DNA from 2 places in the Tessaracoccus terricola genome. Region 2 is predicted to be linked to the other one. Evidence: predicted binding sites of a transcription regulator. Region 2 holds the regulator's gene; the other holds the start of a gene.

Region 1 (9,584 bases), 760 kb from region 2:
TCCGCCACTGCGCTCTGGTGCTCGCCGACGGCGTCGGCGCCGGCCTGCTCGACGGCAGCCTCGCGGGCGAGGTCCACCGCCGCTGCGGTGACTGCGTCCAGTTTGGGGGAGGCCATTTGCTCACAACTCCAGTTCGTCGGCGACGCGGCGCAGCAGCTGCGCCGTGCTCGCGGCTTGCTTGTCCTCGGGGTGGCGGCCACGGCGGTAGCCGTTGCCGAGCCGATCCAGCAGGGCGATGAGGTCCTCGACGATCACGGCCATCTGCTCCGGCTTCTTGCGGGCCGCCTTGGACAACGAGGGCGGCGCATCGACCAGTTCCACGGAGAGCGCCTGCTCACCGCGGCGCCCGTCCATGACACCGAATTCGACGCGCTGCCCGGCCTTCAGGGAGGTGACTCCCGTCGGCAGGACGTTGGCACGCACGTACACGTCGCCGCCGCCGTCCTTGGTGATGAAACCAAAGCCCTTGTCGGCGTCGAAGAACCGCACCTTTCCAGTGGGCACAGCTTTCCCTCGCAATCTCTGTTCGCTCGACTTCCCATCCTATCGTGCCGGGAAAGCGGGCGAGCACAGCCCTCGGGGCGGGTTCTCAGCCGGCGGAGACGTTGGAGAGTTGGACACCTTCGGCGGGGGTGCCCGTGGTGGGCACCTCGAGGGAGTGGCGGAAGTAGTCGGCGTAGCGCAGCTTGGCGCCGGCGGCCTCGTCCACCACCACGAAGACCTTCGGGTGGAACTGCAGGATGGATGCGGGGCAGACGCCCGCGACGGGACCCTCCACCATGGCGGCGACGGCGTCGGCCTTGTGCTCACCGGAGGCGACCATCACGATTGCGCGGGCCTCCATGATGGTGCCGAGGCCCTGGGTGACGCAGTGCGTGGGCACGGTCTCGCCGTCGGAGAAGAAGCGCGCGTTGTCCTCGCGGGTCTGGCGGGTGAGGGTCTTGACCCGGGTGCGGGAGGAGAACGACGACGTGGGCTCGTTGAACCCGATGTGGCCGTTGGTGCCGATGCCCAGGATCTGCACGTCGACGCCGCCCACCTCGGCGATGGCGTTGTCATACTCCGCCGCGGACGCCGCCAGGTCGGCGGCGAAGCCGTTCGGCACGCGCACCCGGGAGGGGTCCATCCCGAGGGGCTCCTGCACGGTGCGGCGGATCGTCTCCTTGTAGCTGAGCGCGTGCTCGGGCGGGATGCCGACGTACTCGTCGAGCGCGAACGCGAGGGCGTGGGAGAAGTCCACCTCCCCCGCCTCCACCCGGCGCGCCAGCTCCTGGTAGAGCTGGATCGGGGAGCTTCCGGTGGCAACGCCCAGGACGGGGGTCTGGTTGCCGGAGATGCTCGAGATCACACGGTCGGCCGCGACGGCACCGACCTCTGCCTCATTCGGACAAATGACGACTTCCATTGCGCACTCCTGTGAAAGAACCCGGGGACGGGCAAGCTGCAAGACAATTTACTGAGGGCCCCAACAAATGTTGGCGCCTGCGGGAGAATCTATCTGCCCGCAGGCACAGCGCACAGGCCGGGGCCCCGTTTGCGCCGAACTGCTCACGCGAGCTGCACGGGGCCCACGGTTAGGATGGGGCCCATGGCTAGTTGGACCGACGGCGCGGCGTACGCGCCCATTGAACGCCCTGACGGCTTCGCCACCCCAGAGGTGGAGGCGCTCGAGGTGGCGGTCCCCCAACTGGCGCAGACACCCGGCCCGATTCCCGCGCCGCAGGGTTTCCAGCCGTCGGCCCCGCAGGCCCCGCTGGACCAGATCCGAACGGACCCGCCCCCCACTCGTGACCCGGCGACGCCGTTCACCACGGCCACGGCGACGTTGACGGCCGGACCCGACCAGTTCCAGACGGGCGAGCGGGACCCGCGGCAACCGTTCGAGACCTACACCACCGGCGTCGGCTCCCAGGAACTGCCGCCGCCCACCGGGGCGCCCCTGCCCGCCCCGACCGGGGCACCGCTCGCCCTGTCCGAACTGCCCCCGCCGGGCGCCTGGCCCGCCCCGGACGGTTCGGTGCCACCGCCGCCGGGACAGTTCGCGCCCCGCGGGCCGGCACCGTTGAACGCAGAGACCCTGAAGACGCTGCGCACGCTGCTGATCCTGGCCATCGTCGCGTTGGGCATCGGGCTACTGGTCCCGGGCACGGCACCGTGGCTGGTCCTCGCCACGGGCCTCCTCGGACTGCGCACCAAGCCGCTCACGGGTCAGATGGGAACCTCGGCGTGCTGCGCGGGGGTGGCGCTGCTGCTGTTCGGCCTGGCGCTGCCTGAGGTGCCACGGCTGCTGAGCGCCGTCACCTCCATCGTGTTCATCATCTGGGCCGCCTACGGCCTGCGCAAGGGCCCACTGCCCCGCAGGTGATCCTCCAGGAGCCGGAGCTCCCCGGGCCCCAGCGCCACTGTCGATTCGTCCATCACACCCAGCTGCAGTGGTTCCCCACCCTCCCAGTGCGCCAGTTCGCCCAGGTTGGCGGGCCAGACGTCGTCGGGGAGGTCCGAGACGCGCCACCAGCGGAACCCCTTGAGCCGGTGGCGCTCGTTGGCACTCCAGGCCAGCGGCGCGGGCTCGAACCTGTCGGTCCGCAGCCGGAAGAACGACTCGTGCTGCACCAGCACGCGGTCGGAGTAGCCGTGCACCGCGATCCGCTCCGCCACCGGGCCCTCGAGCTGTTCGGGCGAGACGGGCAGGCCTGTCTCCTCGTGCGCTTCCCTGGCCGCGGCCGTGCGCGCGGACTCGCCGTCGTCCACCCCACCGCCGGGGGTCACCCACCAGCCCGACTCCACCACCCCGGGGTCGGAGTCGGCGATCAGGAGCACCTCGTCCCCGGCCAGCACCAGGACCCGGGCTCCCAACCGATGGTGCAGTGGCCGGGTCAAAGGCTGCGCTGACGCTCGTGGCGGACGGTGTCGTCGACGAGGTCCCGCCAGGTCTGGACCAGGTCGGAGTCCACGTAGGCCTTGAAGGAGCCGCCCGGGCGGGCGGAGCTGCCGATGTGGAAGGCGCGCACCCCTGCCCGGACCAGCCAGGGGACGTGTTCGGGGCGGAGCCCCCCGCCGGCCATGACCAACCGGGCGACGCGCTCGTCGGCCCCGGCCCGCCGGATGAGTTCGTCGAGGCCCTGCTCCACCCCGCGGGCGGAGCCGGCGGTGAGCACCTGGTCCAGCCGGGGCAGTTCCAGCAGCGTCGCCCAGGCGCGTTCCAGGTTGAGGCAGTGGTCGACGGCGCGGTGGAACGTCCAGGGCCAGTCCGCCTCCCCCGCCAGTTCGGTGACCACCTCGACGTCGACGTGGTTGTGCCCGTCCAGGAAACCGAACACCACGCCGTCGGCGCCGGAGTCCAGGTAGCTCTCCACCAGGCCCTTGAGGCGGACCACCTCACCGCCGTCGGTGCGGAAGCCCTCGCGCAGGCGCACCATCGGGCGGATGTGGATGGACGTGGCGCGGCGGACCTTCTCGACGGTGCGCGGCTCGGGCGACAGGCCGTCGTGGTCCATCGTGCCGAGGAGTTCGATGCGGTCGGCTCCCCCGGCCTCGGCGCGCTCGGCGTCGGCCGCGTGCAGCGCGATGACCTCCAGCAAGCTCATGGCCTCATCTTGCCAAGCCGCGCGGAAATGTGAGCGACAGACACTCGCTGATGGTCGAACCCGGCCCGCCGGGCCCCGGCCACCGACCGACCCGACACGCCGACCGGAATCGCCGGAAGGGGCACCCGCACCCCTTCCGGCGATTCCGGTCGGCGTGTCAGGCGGCGGCCGTGATCCGGTCGCCCGCCAGGTCCGCCGGGTCACCGGTGAGCGCGGCGAGCACCCGGCGCACCCCGACGGCCTCCTCGCGGCGGCCGTCGCGCTCCAACGTGCGGGCCAGCAGCAGCGTCACGTAGGAGTTGGTCGGGTCCTGCTCGAGGATGGTTCGGCACTCGGCCTCCGCGGGTCGGAGGGCGGCCTTGTGGAAGAGGGCCCGGGCCAGGTACTCGCGCACGGACAGGTTTCCGGGGTCGTCGGCCAGGACGCGCCTGAAGTGCTCGGTGGCCGCGCGATAGTTGCGGTCCTCGAAGGCGCGTACGCCGAGGTTGTGGATCAGCAGGGTGTTCACCAGGGGCTCCCTTCAGTCAGACCAACTGGTACACACTTCAACTATTTCTGCGAGCGATCTATTCCCGGACGACGAAGGGCGGCCCGACCGGAGTCGGACCGCCCTTCGAGCGGGTTCAGCGCGATGGGATCAGAAGCCCATGCCGCCCATGCCACCCATGTCATCGCCACCACCGGGCATCGGGGCAGCCTTCTCGGGCTTGTCCGCGATGACGGCTTCGGTGGTGAGGAACAGGGCCGCGATGGAGGCTGCGTTCTGCAGTGCGGAACGGGTCACCTTGGCGGGGTCGATGATCCCGGCCTCCACCATGTTGACGTACTCGCCGGTGGCGGCGTTGAGGCCCTCACCCTGCGGGAGTCCGGCAACCTTCTCCGCGACGACGCCACCCTCGAGGCCGGCGTTCGTGGCGATCTGGCGCAGCGGGGACTTGGCAGCGGTCAGCACGATCTGTGCGCCGATGGCCTCGTCACCCTCGAGCTCGTCGATGACGGCCGAAGCCGCGGCAGAGGCCTGGAGCAGCGCGACGCCACCACCGGGCACGATGCCCTCCTCGACGGCGGCCTTCGCGTTGCGGACGGCGTCCTCGATGCGGTGCTTGCGCTCCTTGAGCTCCACCTCGGTGGCCGCACCGACCTTGATGACGGCGACGCCACCGGCCAGCTTGGCGAGGCGCTCCTGCAGCTTCTCGCGGTCGTAGTCGGAGTCCGAGTTCTCGATCTCGCGACGGATCTGCGCGACGCGACCCTCGATGGCGGCGGCCTCGCCGGCACCCTCGACGATGGTGGTCTCGTCCTTGGTCACGAGCACGGAACGCGCACGGCCCAGCAGGTCCAGGGAGACGGCGTCGAGCGACAGGCCGACCTCCTCGGAGACCACCTGGCCACCGGTGAGGATGGCGATGTCGGCCAGCATGGCCTTGCGGCGGTCACCGAAGCCCGGGGCCTTGACGGCGACGGACTTGAAGGTGCCACGGATCTTGTTGACGATCAGGCCGGCGAGGGCCTCGCCCTCGACGTCCTCCGCGATGACCAGCAGCGGCTTGCTGGACTGCATGACCTTCTCCAGGACCGGCAGGAGGTCCTTGAGGGAGGAGATCTTGGAGTTGACGATCAGGATGTAGGGATCGTCCAGGGTGGCTTCCATGCGCTCCGCGTCGGTGACGAAGTAGGGCGAGATGTAGCCCTTGTCGAAGCGCATGCCCTCGGTCAGCTCGAGGTCCAACCCGAAGGTGTTGGACTCCTCGACGGTGATGACACCTTCCTTGCCGACCTTGTCCATGGCCTCGGAGATGATCTCGCCGACGGTGCTGTCAGCGGCGGAGATCGACGCGGTGGCGGCGATCTGCTCCTTGGTCTCGACGTCGATCGCGAGCTTGGTCAGCTCGTCGCTGATGGCCTTGACGGCCTTCTCGATGCCGCGCTTGATGCCCATCGGGTTGGCGCCGGAGGCAACGTTGCGCAGGCCCTCGCGGACCATCGACTGGGCCACGACGGTGGCGGTGGTGGTGCCGTCGCCGGCGACGTCGTCGGTCTTCTTGGCGACCTCCTTGACGAGCTCGGCACCGATCTTCTCGAAGGGCTCCTCGAGCTCGATCTCCTTGGCGATGGAGACGCCGTCGTTGGTGATGGTGGGCGCGCCCCACGACTTCTGGAGCACGACGTTGCGGCCCTTGGGGCCGAGCGTGACCTTGACCGCGTCGGCGAGGGTGTTCATGCCCTTCTCCAGCCCGCGGCGGGCCTCTTCGTTGAATTCAATCAGTTTTGCCATGGTGTTTCGGGAGTCCTCCCGTCAGTGGGGGCGGTTGCCCCGGGGTGTTCGTATCTGGGTAGATCCGCGACGGTGCCCGCGACGGACGGCCCGGAGGCCTCACCTTGCAGATCAGTAGCACTCAGCCCAGCCGAGTGCTAACTCCATTCTTAGCACTCCACCCAAGCGAGTGCAAAGATTTTCTGCCCTTCGACGACAGATCCCCGGAGCCGCGCCGCAGCACGCCCCCGGGGACCGGTCGGAACTCGTCAGAAGGTGGCCTGCGGCCACTGTGCGCCGGGCACGGAGCTGGCGGCGTTGTTCATCTCGCTGACTTGCTGGATGATGCCCATCATCGCGTTCACGTAGACCATGATGTAGCCGAAGATCGCACCCACCAGACCCAGGATCTGGGCTGCACCGATGGCGGTGCCGACGGGTACCGCCGCCAGTTCGATGATGCCCGCGATGATCCCGGCGATCGCTGTGATCAGTGAGGTGACGAACGTCACCGTCGTCTTCACGCCCTCCGCGCCGATCTTCTGCACCGCCTCGCCGAACGCCTTGGCGGCCTCCGCCACGTCGTTGGCGTGGTTGTACTGGCGGTCCATGGTGGCGGTGAACTTCTCCGCCGCGGGACCGGTCCAGCTGACGCCGGCCGACTTGAGGTTGCCCGGGTGCAGGGTCATGGCGAAGTCCGCACACTTGGGCGCCAGCTGGTCGCGCAGCTGCTCACCGGCGGAGCGCACCTCCCAGGGGGCGAGCACGTGCTTCATCGCCTCGTAGATGCGGTCGTAGATGGTGGCGATGGTGTCCACCGCACGTCGCAGCACCCTGCAGGCGTTGTCCACGACGGTCTTGGCGAACTTGCCGGCGGGCATCCAGCAGAACCAGCTCAGGATCCCCGAGAGCTTGTCCAGGATGCGCTCCGCCTTGTCCAGGACCTGGTGGCAGAAGTTCTTCACCTTCTCGATCAGGTTCTGGACCTTGTCGATGATGTCGAGGATCCACTGGACGTCCAGTTGGAACGAGCAGGCGTCGATGGTGGGGACCGAAGCCCCCGCCGCCCCGGCGATTCCACGTGTCACTGCGTATGCCATTTCAGTTCACCCTCACTCGTTGATGCTGGCCGCAACCTGCACGGCGTCGGCTTCTTGCTTCTGGTAGTCGGTCGCGGTCTGCTGCAGTCCCTCGGCGATCGCCGCGAGTTCCTTGGCCGCACCGCCGTAGTGGGTGGCGAACTTCTCGTTGCCCTCCCGGTACGGGCCGGCGGCCAGGAACCACAGGCCCCAGTGCTGGACCAGTGGGGAGGCCGCCTCGAAGCAGGCCTTCAACGTCTCCGCCAATGGCACGAGGTCCGCGAAGTACGCGGCGTCGTCACGGATGTCGGACAGGTCGACCGTGAAGTCCTCCGCTGTCGCACCGCCACCTCCGCCGTCGCCTCCACCGGAGCCCATGCCGCCATCGCCGGGGCCACTGCCGCCGCCACCGGGGCCGCTCCCACCGCCACCAGGGCCACTGCCGCCCCCTCCGGGGCCGGTGGGCATCCCGCCACCGCCGGGGCCACTGCCGCCGCCACCGGGGCCGGTTGGCATCCCGCCACCGCCGGGGCCGCTACCGCCGCCACCGGGGCCGGTTGGCATCCCGCCATCACCCGGACCGCTGCCACCACCGGGACCGGTGGGGAGGTCGTCGCCGGTTGGGAGGTCGTCGTTCGGGACGCCCGGGCCAGCGACCCCGTCGTCCGGGCGGGCCTCCACGTAGTCGGGGATGCCGTCGTTGTCGGAGTCGACGTCGCGGTAGTCGGGGATGCCGTCACCATCGGTGTCCACCGGGTCGTGCACCAGACCGTCGTCGCCGATCCCGGAGTCCGGAACGTCGGGGTTGGGGACGTCGGGGTAGTAGGGCCCGGGGGTGCCGGGCGGCGACGTCGGGTAGCTGCCCGAAGGGCTCACGCCGGTGTCCGACCCCGGCCACGTGACGTCCTCCCTGGGCATGGCACCGCCGATGCCGCCGGAGGGCAGGTCCGTGCCGACGCCACCCCCACCCGGGAGTCCGCCGCCACCGCCGGAGGGCATGCCACCCCCGATGCCGCCGCCCATTCCGCCGCCGGACCCGCCACCGAGGTCCGCGCCGGCGTCCTCGCCGCCGCCGGAGCCGCCGCCGGAGGAGCCACCACCGGAGGGGCCGCCGCCTCCCCCGCCTTCCTCGGCAGCGGGTTCCTCCTCGCCTGCGCCTTCGGGACCGCCGCCACCGCCACCCTCGGAGCCGACGCCGCCCTCGGCGCCGGAGCCCGTCGCCTCGGGGACGTCGACGTCGACGGTGCCGTCGGCGTTGACTGTCATGGTCTGGCCGTTGGCCTGCTCGATGGTGATCGAGCCATCCTCGTTGCGGGTCACGACGGTGCCGGCCTCGGTCTCGAAGGAGCCGCCCACGGCGAGGGTGGAGACGTCGAGCACCTCCTCACCATTGGTGAAGTCGGAGTCGATCGTCACGGTGCCGTCGGCCCCGACGGTGATCTCTGCGCCGTCGGAGGTGCTGATCACCGTGCCGTCACCGCTGGTGTCCACGACCGACCCGTCGGGGGCCACCGCCACCGTCTCGTCGACGACGGTGGTGTCACCGGTGATGTCGACGGCGTCGTCCGGCACGGAGGTCACAGCCTCGCCGGCGACATAGTCCTCGGCCGGCTCGGCGGCCTCGGCATCGACGCCGGCCTGCCCGCCGGGTGCAGCCTGGCCACCCCGCATGGTGCCGAAGTCCGTCTGGGAGTCGGGCCATGCGAACCGGCTGCCCGGGGTCACGTTCTCGCTCACAGTGAATCTCCTCGCTCGTTCTGCGCAGCAACCACCGCGGGCAGCTGCTCGATGATCTCGTTGAATGAATCGGTCAGGACGTTGCCGGACCTGCCGGCGAGCCAGCTCTCCTTGATGGAGACCTCGGAGACCAGGCCCGCGAACACCCGGACACCGACCATGCGGTTGGCCGTGTGGACCCAATCACCCACCGACTCGTCGGGCACGAACTCCTCCGGGTCCCGCGGCAGGTCCGCGTCGCCGAGGTTCTGCATCTTCAGGCTCTCGACGTCCAGGCGCTTGCCGAGGTTCTCGATCATGTCCGGCAGGGCGTCAACCTTGGCCTGCAGGCTGTCCTCGCTGATGGGGGCCAGCAGTTCCTCGGTCTTCTCCTTCAGCAGGGCGTCCCGGGCGGCGTCCACCTGGGCCTGGTCCACCTCGGGCGCGTCGCCGTCCTCGGCGGCCTCCAGCGCATCGATGTCGAATCCCATCGCGCGGGCCTGGGCTCTCCCGAGCACCTCGCCGATGAGCGCGGCCAGGTCAGCGGGCTCGACCTTCTCCTGCCAGGCCGGGACCACCGAGATGGCGGCCAGCGTCGTGTCGGGGCGGACCGTCACGCGGACCACGCCCGCATCGTCGGTGACGGTCACCTCCTCCGTCATCGGCGCCAGCGTCGCGAGTGCGCCAAGAACGTTGCGCAACTCCCTGTCCAGGTCCGCCATCAGTTCATCGGGTCCCATGCCTGTCCTCCGTCTTTCCACCCGGTTCGTCGTCGCGTCGAGTCTTTCAGCGGCTAGGGTCACAAGACGTAGGTACTGCCACTCAAACAGGAGCCGTGGATGGGCTCATCCGTGCTGTTGCGCAACGTCGCGAACGTCGTCAATCTGTCCACCCCGTTGGGGGTGCTCGTGGCACTCGCCACCGGCGCGCGGCTGCGGATCGTCGACG
Region 2 (9,584 bases):
CGGCTTCATGCTGATCCCCCTCGGTGTGGGAGTGGAGGGCGGCTCCCTGACGCTGGTCTCGGAGAACTACCTCGCCATGGTGCTGAACAACATCAACCCCGCGACGGCGCCCATCGGATTCCTGCCGGGCTTCCTGGTGGCCGCAGTGTTCCTGGTGTGGCGCACCGTGGTCTCCTGGAACAGCAAGGTCTCGCTGGCCTGACCCAGGAATCCTTGGGTCGACCGCTGGTGGCTTCGGCTCGAAGGGTCTCGTGAAGGCCCTTCGAGGCTCGCTGCCGCTCGCTCCTCACGGAAACTGTGGGGCGGTCACGGGCACAGGCGGGCGGTCTCCCAGCCTCCCTCGACCGCGGTGAAAACCACCCGGTCGTGGAGGCGGGAGGGCCGCCCCTGCCAGAACTCGATCTCCTCCGGCACCACCACCAGCCCGCCCCAGTTGGGCGGGCATGGCACGTCCTGGCCCTCGAAGCGCCGCTCTGCCTCGGTCACCTTGGCCTCTAGTTCCCCGCGCGAGGCGATCCGCGCGCTCTGCCGCGACGCCCACGCCGCCACCTGCGACCCGCGCGGGCGCATCGCGAAGTACTCCTCCGAGACCGCCGTCGACGTCCGGCGCACGGTGCCGTCGATCCGCACCTGTCGGTGGAGTTCGGGCCAGTGGAAGTGCAGGCAGGCGCGGGCGTTGTCGTCGAGGTCCCGCCCCTTGGCGGAGTCGTAGTTGGTGAAGAACATGAACCCGGCCGTGTCCCAGCCCTTCAGCAGCACCACGCGTGTGCGCGGCTGCCACGTCCCGTCCGGGGTGGGGTGCGCGGTGGACAACGTCATTGCCGCCGCCTCGAACAGCTTGCCGGCGTCCTGGGCGTCGGTGGCGTCGTCCATCCAGTCGGCGAAGAGGTCGAACGGGTCGGCGGTGCGGCCGTCGTCGAGGGTCGTGGAGTCGTAGTTAATCCGTCGGTTCCGGAGGTCGTGCACGCTCATGGCTCCAGTCTGCTCCCCACCTCCCGGATTCCGGGGAGGCGGGGTGGCGTTCCGTGGATTCCCGGTGGGGAGGGCCTAGCCTTCCTCGGGTGAACCGCTACTCCCAAGACGTGCTGCGCCCCGGCTGGCAGAAGGCGCACCTCAAGCAGACCCGTGACGTCCCCGTCGAGAAGGACATCGTCGTCGAGTTCGACGACTTCGTGGGGGCCGTCGTCGGTTGGGAGAACGGCATCGTCGTCCTCGAGGACCGCAAGGGCAAGCGGCGCAGCTTCCCGTTCGGTCCCGGTTTCCTGCTGGAGGGCCAGCCCGTGGCGCTGCGGCCCCCGTTGCGCAAGGCCGCGAGCAAGCCGAAGTACACCGCTTCCGGGTCGCGCGCCTCGGCCACGCCGGAGCCGGCCCGCACGGCCCTGCCCAGCCGCATCTATGTCGAGGGCCGCCACGACGCCGAACTGGTGGAGAAGGTCTGGGGCGACGACCTGCGCCACGTCGGTGTCGTCGTCGAGTTCCTCGGCGGCATCGATGACCTGCCCGACGTCGTGGCCCAGTTCCGGCCCGAGCCGGGGCGACGCCTCGGGGTGCTGGTGGACCACCTGGTTCCCGGTAGCAAGGAGTCCCGGATCGTCGCCCAGGTCCACAAGGCCGGGTTCCGCGACGTGGTGCTCGTGGAGGGCCACGAGTACATCGACGTCTGGAACGCGGTGCGGCCGGCCCGCGTCGGCCTCAAGAAATGGCCGGAGATCCCGCGCGACGTCGACTTCAAGAAGGGCACGCTGAAGGCGCTCGGGCTCCCGCACGCGGACCAGAAGGACATCGCACGCGGCTGGCAGGCAATCCTGGCCCGAGTGGAGTCCTGGCGAGACCTGGAGCCCCGCTTCAACACCTTGGTGGAGAAGCTGATCGACTTCGTGACACAGGACCACGTCGGCCCCTGAGGGTGGCATCGTTGGGAGCCCGACCGGAAGGACTTTCCCAGATGACCGACCTCGGACAGGAGAAGACCGAACTCCTGGACATGCTGGACCTGCGCCGAAACTTCCTGCTGAGGACCGTCGAGGGCCTCACCGACGAGCAGGCCTCCGCCACCCCAACCGTGTCCACGCTCCGGCTCGCGGGCCTCGTAAAGCACGTCACCGCCAACGAGGCCGGGTGGGTGGACTTCATGCGGCACGGACCGGCCGCCAAGGCCGACGAGGACTGGGGCTCGCTGGACTGGGAGGCAATCTCGGCCGGCACCCAGGAGATGCCAGAGTGGCTCGCCGCCCAGGAGGCGCAGTGGAGCCTCGCCGTGGGCGAGACCCTCGCTGACCTGGTGGCGGGCCTCAACGAGCAGGCGGCCCACACCCGCGTCGTGGTCACCGACGTGGACCTGGACCACAAGCACGACCTGCCCGAGGCGCCCTGGTTCGAGCCGGGAGCGCAGTGGTCGAACCGTGAGGTGCTGCTCCACCTGATCGGCGAGACCGCCCAGCACGCCGGCCACGCCGACATCATCCGGGAGACCATCGACGGCCAGAGAACCATGGGCTGAGCGCTGGATGCCAGCCGCGGGTGCGCGGCGCTAGGGTTGCCACATGGATACCGCTGCCGTCCTCGAACTGATGCAGGAGACCGCTGCGGAGGTGATCAACCCCCGCTTCCGCGCGCTGGCCGACGGCGACGTCGAGACCAAGAGCCACGCCAGTGACTTCGTCACCGTCGCCGACAGGGAGGCGGAGGTCATGCTCACCGAGCGGCTCCGGGCCGCCAACCCGGACGCCGTGGTGGTGGGGGAGGAGGCGATCTTCGCCGAACCGGACCTGCGCGAGAAGCTCAACAACGCCGACCACGCGTTCATCATCGACCCCATCGACGGCACCGCCAACTTCGTCCGCGGCAAGGACGAGCACGGGATCATCATCGCCGAGACCAAGGGTGGCGTGACCACCCGCGGCTGGATCTGGCAGCCGCAGACCGGCCGCGCCTACGTCGCCGAGCGCGGTGCGGGCGTGCGGCTGAACGGCGAAGTTATCGTCCCCGACAAGCCGGAGCGGCTGCCGCAGGGCGCCACCTCCAAGGACGCCCTCCAGGGCTACGACGGCGGCGGCAAGCTCAGCCCCACCATCCACACGAAGTTCGCCTGCTGCTTCGACTACCCGGCAGCCCTGCACGGCGAGTACGACTTCATCTACTACACCAGCCTGATGCCGTGGGACCACCTCGCGGGTGCGCTGATGCTGACGGAGAACGGCGGCGTCAGCCGGACCATGGACGGCCTGGCCTACACCGTGCTCTCACGCAGCAAGGGACTGCTGGTGGCCAACGACATCCTCGTGTGGCTGACCGCCCAGCAGAACTGGAAGCGCTGAGTCACACCCCCATGATGGGCAGCTGGGTGCGGGGCTTGATGCCCTTGGCCTCCAGCTCCGCGTAGATCAGGGGCAGCGCGACGGCCATGGTCTCCGCGCTGAAGGGCCACTCCGCCTCAGTGGCCGCGTCCTCGAGTTTCACACCCTGCTGGATCAGCGCCTCGGTGGTCCCGTAGAGCATCCCCACCTCGGCGCGCTGGATGAACCCGAAGTTGCGTTCGACGACCTCGCCGTGGCCGGGCACGAAGCGGGTGCCCTCCCGGGACGCGCCGAGCACGCCGTCGAGGGCGGTGGGCCAGTTGCTGATGTTGGAGGTCTCGTCGAACTGCGGGTCCTGTCCCTCCTCGAGCATGTCCCCGACGAAGGTGATGTCGTCGTCCGGGACCAGCACGAACGCGTCGGCGCCGGTGTGGCCGCCGCCGAAGTGGACCACCTCGACACGCCGTCCCCCGAGGTCGACGGCCTTCGCGATGGAGAACGTGTCACTGGGGCGGGGGAGCTCGGCCAGGCCGAGCTCCGAGGCCTTGGCCGCCGTCTCGGCGGAGGGCTCGGTGTCGGTCAGGTTCTCGTGCGCGATGCTCACCAGGTCCGGCATCCCGGTGATCCCGAACCAGTGGTCCCAGTGGTTGTGGGTGACCACCACATTGGTCACGGGCACACCGGCGCGGGCATTAGCGGCTGCCAGGAGTGCTGCTCCCTGCTCGGCGGAGGAACCGGAGTCCACCAGCAGGGCCCGCTCCTCACCCACCACCAGCCCGATGTTCACGGAGGCCGGCTCCAGGGTGGTGAGCAGGACGTTGGGGGTGAGTTCACGCCAGGTGATGGTGTCGCTGTCAGGCATGCCCGCCAGCTTATGCCCTCCGTGATTCGCCCCTCCTGCGCAACCACAACTACACTGGCACTCGCATGCCGTGAGTGCCAGAATCGATCCCGGAGGTGAACATGCTCGACGACCGCAAGCTGTCGGTGTTGCGTGCCATCATCACCGACTACGTGGACCGCCGCGAGCCGGTCGGGTCGAAGGCACTGGTGGACCGCCACCGGCTGGACGTCTCGTCGGCCACCGTCCGCAACGACATGGCCGTGCTGGAGGAGGAGGGCTACATCACCCAGCCCCACACCAGCGCGGGGCGCATCCCGACGGACAAGGGCTACCGCCTGTTCGTCGACAAGCTCGCCAGCGTGAAGCCGCTCTCGGCGGCCGAGCGGCGGGCCATCTCGACGTTCCTGTCGGGCGCCCTCGACACCGACGACCTGGTCACCCGCACCGTGCGGCTGCTCGCGCAGCTGACCCGGCAGGTGGCAATCGTGCAGTACCCGGTGGCACAGCGCGCCGTGGTGCGGCACTTCGAACTCGTCCCGTTGACCACGGACCGGCTGCTCGTGCTGGTGGTGAACTCGACCGGGAAGGTGGACCAGACCGTCGTCGAGTTCCCCGTCCCCGACGAGCGCATCCTCGCCCCCATCCGCGCCAAGCTGCTCGAGGCCGTGGTGGGGCGCACCGCACCGGACGCAGCGCAGGCCCTCGGCAAGGTGCTCGACGAGTTCCCGCCCGTGGACCGTGCGCTGGCCGCACCCGTCGTGGCCACCCTCCTCGAACTCCTGGGACCGGACCACGCGGCACACGTCGTCGTGGCAGGGGTGCCCAACCTGGCGTCCTTCGACTCCGGGTTCCACAGCAATTTCCGCCCGCTGCTGGAGGCCCTCGAGGAGCAGGTGGTGCTGCTGCGGCTGCTCGACGAGGCCGCCGGTGACGACGTCACCATCCGCATCGGCCAGGAGAACCGGGCAGCCGGCTTCGAGTCCACCTCGCTGGTGGCATCCGGCTACGGATCAGAGGGGGACCTCGCGGCGAGCCTCGGTATCGTCGGTCCCACCCGCATGGACTACCCATCAACCATCGCATCCGTCCGCGCCGTCGCGCGGTACGTGAGCCGATTCCTGACGGAAGGCTGAACCCACCCGAATGAGCAAGGACTACTACGGCATCCTCGGCGTCGAGCAGGAAGCGACGGCCGAGCAGATCAAGAAGGCCTACCGCCGGCAGGCGATGAAGGTCCATCCCGACGTCGCCCAGGGCGACGACGCCGCTGACAAGTTCAAGGAACTCAACGAGGCCTACGAGGTGCTCAGCGACCCGAACAAGCGGGCCGTGTTCGACCGCGGCGGGGACCCGATGTCCAACCAGGGCGCCGGCTTCTCCGGGTTCGGCGGCGGCTTCGCCGGCGGGTTCGACTTCTCCAACCTCGTCGACGCCATGTTCGGCGCCCAGGGCACCCGCGGCCCGCGCTCCAGGGTCCGGCACGGCCAGGACGCGCTCATCCGCGTCAGGCTGCAACTGCACGAGGCCGTGTTCGGCGTCACCAAGTCCATCAAGGTGGACACCGCCGTCGTCTGCCCCAAGTGCCAGGGCCGTGGCGGCGAGCCCGGCTCCGAGCCCGTGACCTGTGTCACCTGCGACGGCGCCGGCGAGGTCTCGCAGATCCAGCGCAGCTTCATCGGCGACATCCGCACCGCGCAGCCGTGCCCAACCTGCCGCGGCTACGGCACCACCATCCCGCGCCCCTGCGGCGAGTGCTCCGGCGAGGGCCGCGTCCGCTCCGCCCGCAACATCTCCGTGCGCATCCCCGCCGGCGTCTCCACCGGCATCCGCATCCACCTGGAGAGCCAGGGCGAGGTGGGGCCCGGTGGCGGCCCCGCGGGTGACCTCTACGTCGAGGTGCAGGTGGCCGAGCACGAGACCTTCCGCCGCGACGGCGACAACCTCGAGATGGTCGTGAAGCTGCCGATGACAGCCGCGGCGCTCGGCACCACCGTCGACGTCACCACCCTCGAGGCGGAGTGGGAGAACTCCGACGAGGCCGACCGCAAGGTGGCCGTCGAGGTCCCCGCCGGGACCCAGTCCGGCACGCGGATCGCCATCAAGGGCCGCGGCGTCCCGAAGCTGCGCGGCGGTGGCCGCGGCGACCTCGGCATCACCTTCCTGGTCCAGACCCCCACGAAGCTCGACGAGCGCCAGCGCGAACTGCTGCGCGAGTTCGCCGACGTCCGCCACGAACGCCTCGACGAGGTGGAGGCCCACAGCGGCGGCAAGGGCGTCCTGGGGTGGCTGCGCGAGGCCTTCAAGTGAGCCTTCCCCTGTTCCTGGCCGAACTGGCCGGCGTCGTCGTCGGTGGCACGGCCACGGTGACGGGGGACGAGGCGCGCCACGCCGTGGCGGTCAAACGCATCCGGGTGGGGGAGCGGGTCCTGCTCTCCGACGGCGCCGGCCGCACCGCCACCGGTGAGGTGGTGGAGGCGGGCAAGCAGGAACTCGTGGTCCGGGTGGAGAGCCTCGAGGACACCCCTGCGCCGGAGCTCGAGGTGGTGGCGGTGCAGGCGCTCGCCAAGGGTGACCGCTCCGAGCTGGCCGTCGAGATGCTCACCGAGGTGGGTGTCACGCGGATCCTCGCCTGGCAGGCGTCGCGATCGATCGTGCGTTGGCAGGGGGAGCGCGCGGCGAAGTCGCTGGCCAAGTGGCAGTCCACCGCACGCGAGGCCATGAAGCAGTCGCGCCGCAGCTTCCTGCCGCAGGTCACGGCGGCCACCACCAAGGACGTCGCCGCACTGGTGTCAGAGGTGGACCTCGCGCTGGTCCTGCACGAGGAAGCCACGGGACACATCTCCGACGTCGCCCTCCCGGATCGTGGCCGGGTCGCGATCATCGTCGGGCCCGAGGGCGGCATCTCGCCCGAGGAACTCCAGACCTTCCGCAACGCCGGTGCGCAACTGGTGCTCATCTCCGACGGTGTGCTGCGCACCTCCACCGCGGGTGCCGTCGCCGTCGGGCAGGTCGAGGCGCTGGCCAGGGTGGCACGATGAGCTTCGGGTTCGAGATCAACAGCCGTCTCGACGGGCACGGCAGGACCGGCACCATCACCACGCCCCACGGCAAGATCGAGACGCCGGCCTTCATCGTCGTCGGCACCAAGGCCACGGTGAAGGGAATGCTGCCCGAGCAACTCACGGAACTGGGCGCGCAGGCGGTCCTCGCCAACGCCTACCACCTCTACCTGCAGCCCGGCCCGGACATCGTCGACGAGGCCGGCGGCTTCGGCGCTTTCATGAACTGGCACGGCCCCACCTTCACGGACTCCGGCGGCTTCCAGGTGATGAGCCTGGGCTCCGGCTTCAAGAAGGTGCTCGCCATGGACACCGCCGGGCTGGCGAACGACGACGTGGTGGCCGAGGGCAAGTCTCGGTTGGCCCATGTCGACGACGACGGGGTCACCTTCCACTCCCACCTCAACGGCGACAAGCACCGCTTCACCCCCGAGGTGTCCATGGGCATCCAGCACCAGCTGGGCGCCGACGTCATGTTCGCCTTCGACGAGCTGACCACCCTCATGAACACCCGCGCCTACCAGGAACTCTCCGTGGAGCGCACCCATGCCTGGGCCATCCGCTGCCTGCGCGAGCACGCCCGCCTGACCCGCGAGCGGGCGGACAAGCCGTACCAGGCGCTGTTCGGGGTGGTGCAGGGGGCCCAGTACGAGGACCTGCGCCGCCGCGCAGCCCGTGGACTGGCCGAGCTGGAGGTGGACGGTCAGGCCTTCGACGGCTACGGCCTGGGCGGTGCGCTGGAGAAGCAGAACCTGGGCACCATCATCGGGTGGATGGCAGACGAACTGCCCGAGGACAAGCCGCGGCACCTGCTGGGGATCTCGGAGCCCGACGACCTGTTCGCGGCCGTCGCCGCCGGCGCGGACACCTTCGACTGCGTCAACCCCTCCCGGGTGGCACGCAATGCCGCCATCTACACCGCCGACGGCCGCTACAACGTCAACACCGCGCGCTCCCGCAGGGCCTTCGCGCCGTTGGAGGAGGGCTGCGACTGCTACACCTGCGCCCACTACACCCGCGCCTACCTGCACCACCTGTTCAAGGCCAAGGAGATCCTGGCCTCCACGCTGGCCACCATCCACAACGAGCGCTTCACGGTCAGGCTCGTCGACGACATCCGCGCGGCCATGCGCGCGGGGGACTTCGAGGCGTTCAGGACCGAGTTCCTGGGCCGGTTCTACGCCTCCCGCACGGTGGGCTGATCGGCCGCTGGTGACCAGCGCTCGCGAGAAATCGGTTTCGATGCACTGGAGTGCAGGGGGACCGGCGTGTCGAGTGGCCCTGTCACCACCGCCCCGAGTGCCTTCCGCACCCCGACCCCCACGGAGTCGGTACCTGTCCTAGTCTGGAAGCGACTCTAGGAGGGCAGCCACATGGACAAGCGTCGGGTACTGATCACTGGGGCGACGGGCAACATCGGCTCCGAACTGGCAGTGCGGCTCAGGGACGACTACGACTTGGTGCAGCAGGGCCGCGAACCCAACAACGAGCGGCAGGAGCGGGAGCTGCGGATCGCGGACCTGACCGACTACGACGACTGGCCGCCTCTCATGGAGGGCGTGGACACGGTGGTCCACCTGGCGGGGGCCGCGTCGCCCGAGTCGGAGTGGGACACGGTGCTGGCGGCCAACATCGTCGGCATGCGCAACGTCCTCGAGGCGGCACGGCTGGCCGGGGTGCGTCGGATCGTCTACGCCTCGTCCAACCACGCGATGGGGATGTACGACAGGCACGAGCAGTGGCCCGTCTACCCCCACCACCTGCCCCGCGGTGACTCTTTCTACGGGGTCTCGAAGGGCTTCGGAGAACTACTCGGGCGGTACTACCACGACGAGTACGGGCTGGACTTCATCGCGCTGCGCATCGGCTGGGTTACCGAAGACCCACTAGCTGCCGACGAGGACGTGCTGCGCGCCATGTGGCTCAGCGTCGACGACATGGAGCAGGTGGTGCGCCGGGCCATCGAGGCCGAGATCCGCTTCGGCTTGTTCTACGCGATCTCCGACAACCCGAACCGCCGCTGGGACCTGACCAACACGCTCCTCGAACTCGGCTACCGGCCCAAGGACTCCTGGACGGACCTGCCCGGAGCGGAGGAGGACGTGGTCGAGGGCGGTGCCGAGGTCCGCAACACCTGGCCCGAGGGATCCTGAGTGCTGCGCTCGGTCCGGGAGCTGCTGCCCGGTGCCAATGACTACGCAGAACTGCCGCGCTCCTGGCGCGTGGACGTCTTCGCCGGCGTGACCGTCGGCATCGTCGCGCTCCCGCTGGCGCTCGCCTTCGGCGTCTCCTCGGGGGTGGGTGCCGCCGCGGGGCTGGTCACGGCCGTCGTGGCCGGCATCGTCGCCGCGGTCTTCGGCGGCAGCCACGTCCAGGTCTCCGGAC

The links. The regulator HrcA, encoded in region 2, represses chaperone genes, less so after heat shock. The targets are predictions, from matches to a motif close to TTGGCACTCGNNNNNNNCGAGTGCCAA.
Region 1: a site for HrcA is predicted at 5,977-6,003, ahead of groL (chaperonin GroEL). Genes of this name have one in related genera too.

Annotation. Positions count from the first base shown of each region.
Region 1 covers NZ_BAAHBS010000005.1:211,739-221,322, reverse strand. The annotation lists gene ACYU7G_RS10830 (DUF3027 domain-containing protein) at 1-116, opposite strand, end outside; gene ACYU7G_RS10825 (cold-shock protein) at 121-504, opposite strand; gene nagB (glucosamine-6-phosphate deaminase) at 590-1,405, opposite strand; gene ACYU7G_RS10815 (hypothetical protein) at 1,589-2,365, shown strand; gene ACYU7G_RS10810 (NUDIX hydrolase) at 2,329-2,856, opposite strand; gene ACYU7G_RS10805 (copper homeostasis protein CutC) at 2,877-3,587, opposite strand; gene ACYU7G_RS10800 (tetratricopeptide repeat protein) at 3,745-4,095, opposite strand; gene groL (chaperonin GroEL) at 4,225-5,862, opposite strand; gene ACYU7G_RS10790 (hypothetical protein) at 6,111-6,941, opposite strand; gene ACYU7G_RS10785 (hypothetical protein) at 6,954-8,657, opposite strand; gene ACYU7G_RS10780 (hypothetical protein) at 8,654-9,376, opposite strand; gene ACYU7G_RS10775 (hypothetical protein) at 9,476-9,584, shown strand, end outside.
Region 2 covers NZ_BAAHBS010000005.1:973,172-982,755, forward strand. The annotation lists gene ACYU7G_RS14455 (hypothetical protein) at 1-202, shown strand, start outside; gene pdxH (pyridoxamine 5'-phosphate oxidase) at 307-972, opposite strand; gene ACYU7G_RS14465 (DUF3097 domain-containing protein) at 1,062-1,904, shown strand; gene ACYU7G_RS14470 (DinB family protein) at 1,946-2,500, shown strand; gene ACYU7G_RS14475 (inositol monophosphatase family protein) at 2,544-3,317, shown strand; gene ACYU7G_RS14480 (MBL fold metallo-hydrolase) at 3,319-4,158, opposite strand; gene hrcA (heat-inducible transcriptional repressor HrcA) at 4,260-5,273, shown strand; gene dnaJ (molecular chaperone DnaJ) at 5,284-6,447, shown strand; gene ACYU7G_RS14495 (16S rRNA (uracil(1498)-N(3))-methyltransferase) at 6,444-7,178, shown strand; gene tgt (tRNA guanosine(34) transglycosylase Tgt) at 7,175-8,401, shown strand; gene ACYU7G_RS14505 (NAD-dependent epimerase/dehydratase family protein) at 8,573-9,352, shown strand; gene ACYU7G_RS14510 (SulP family inorganic anion transporter) at 9,353-9,584, shown strand, end outside.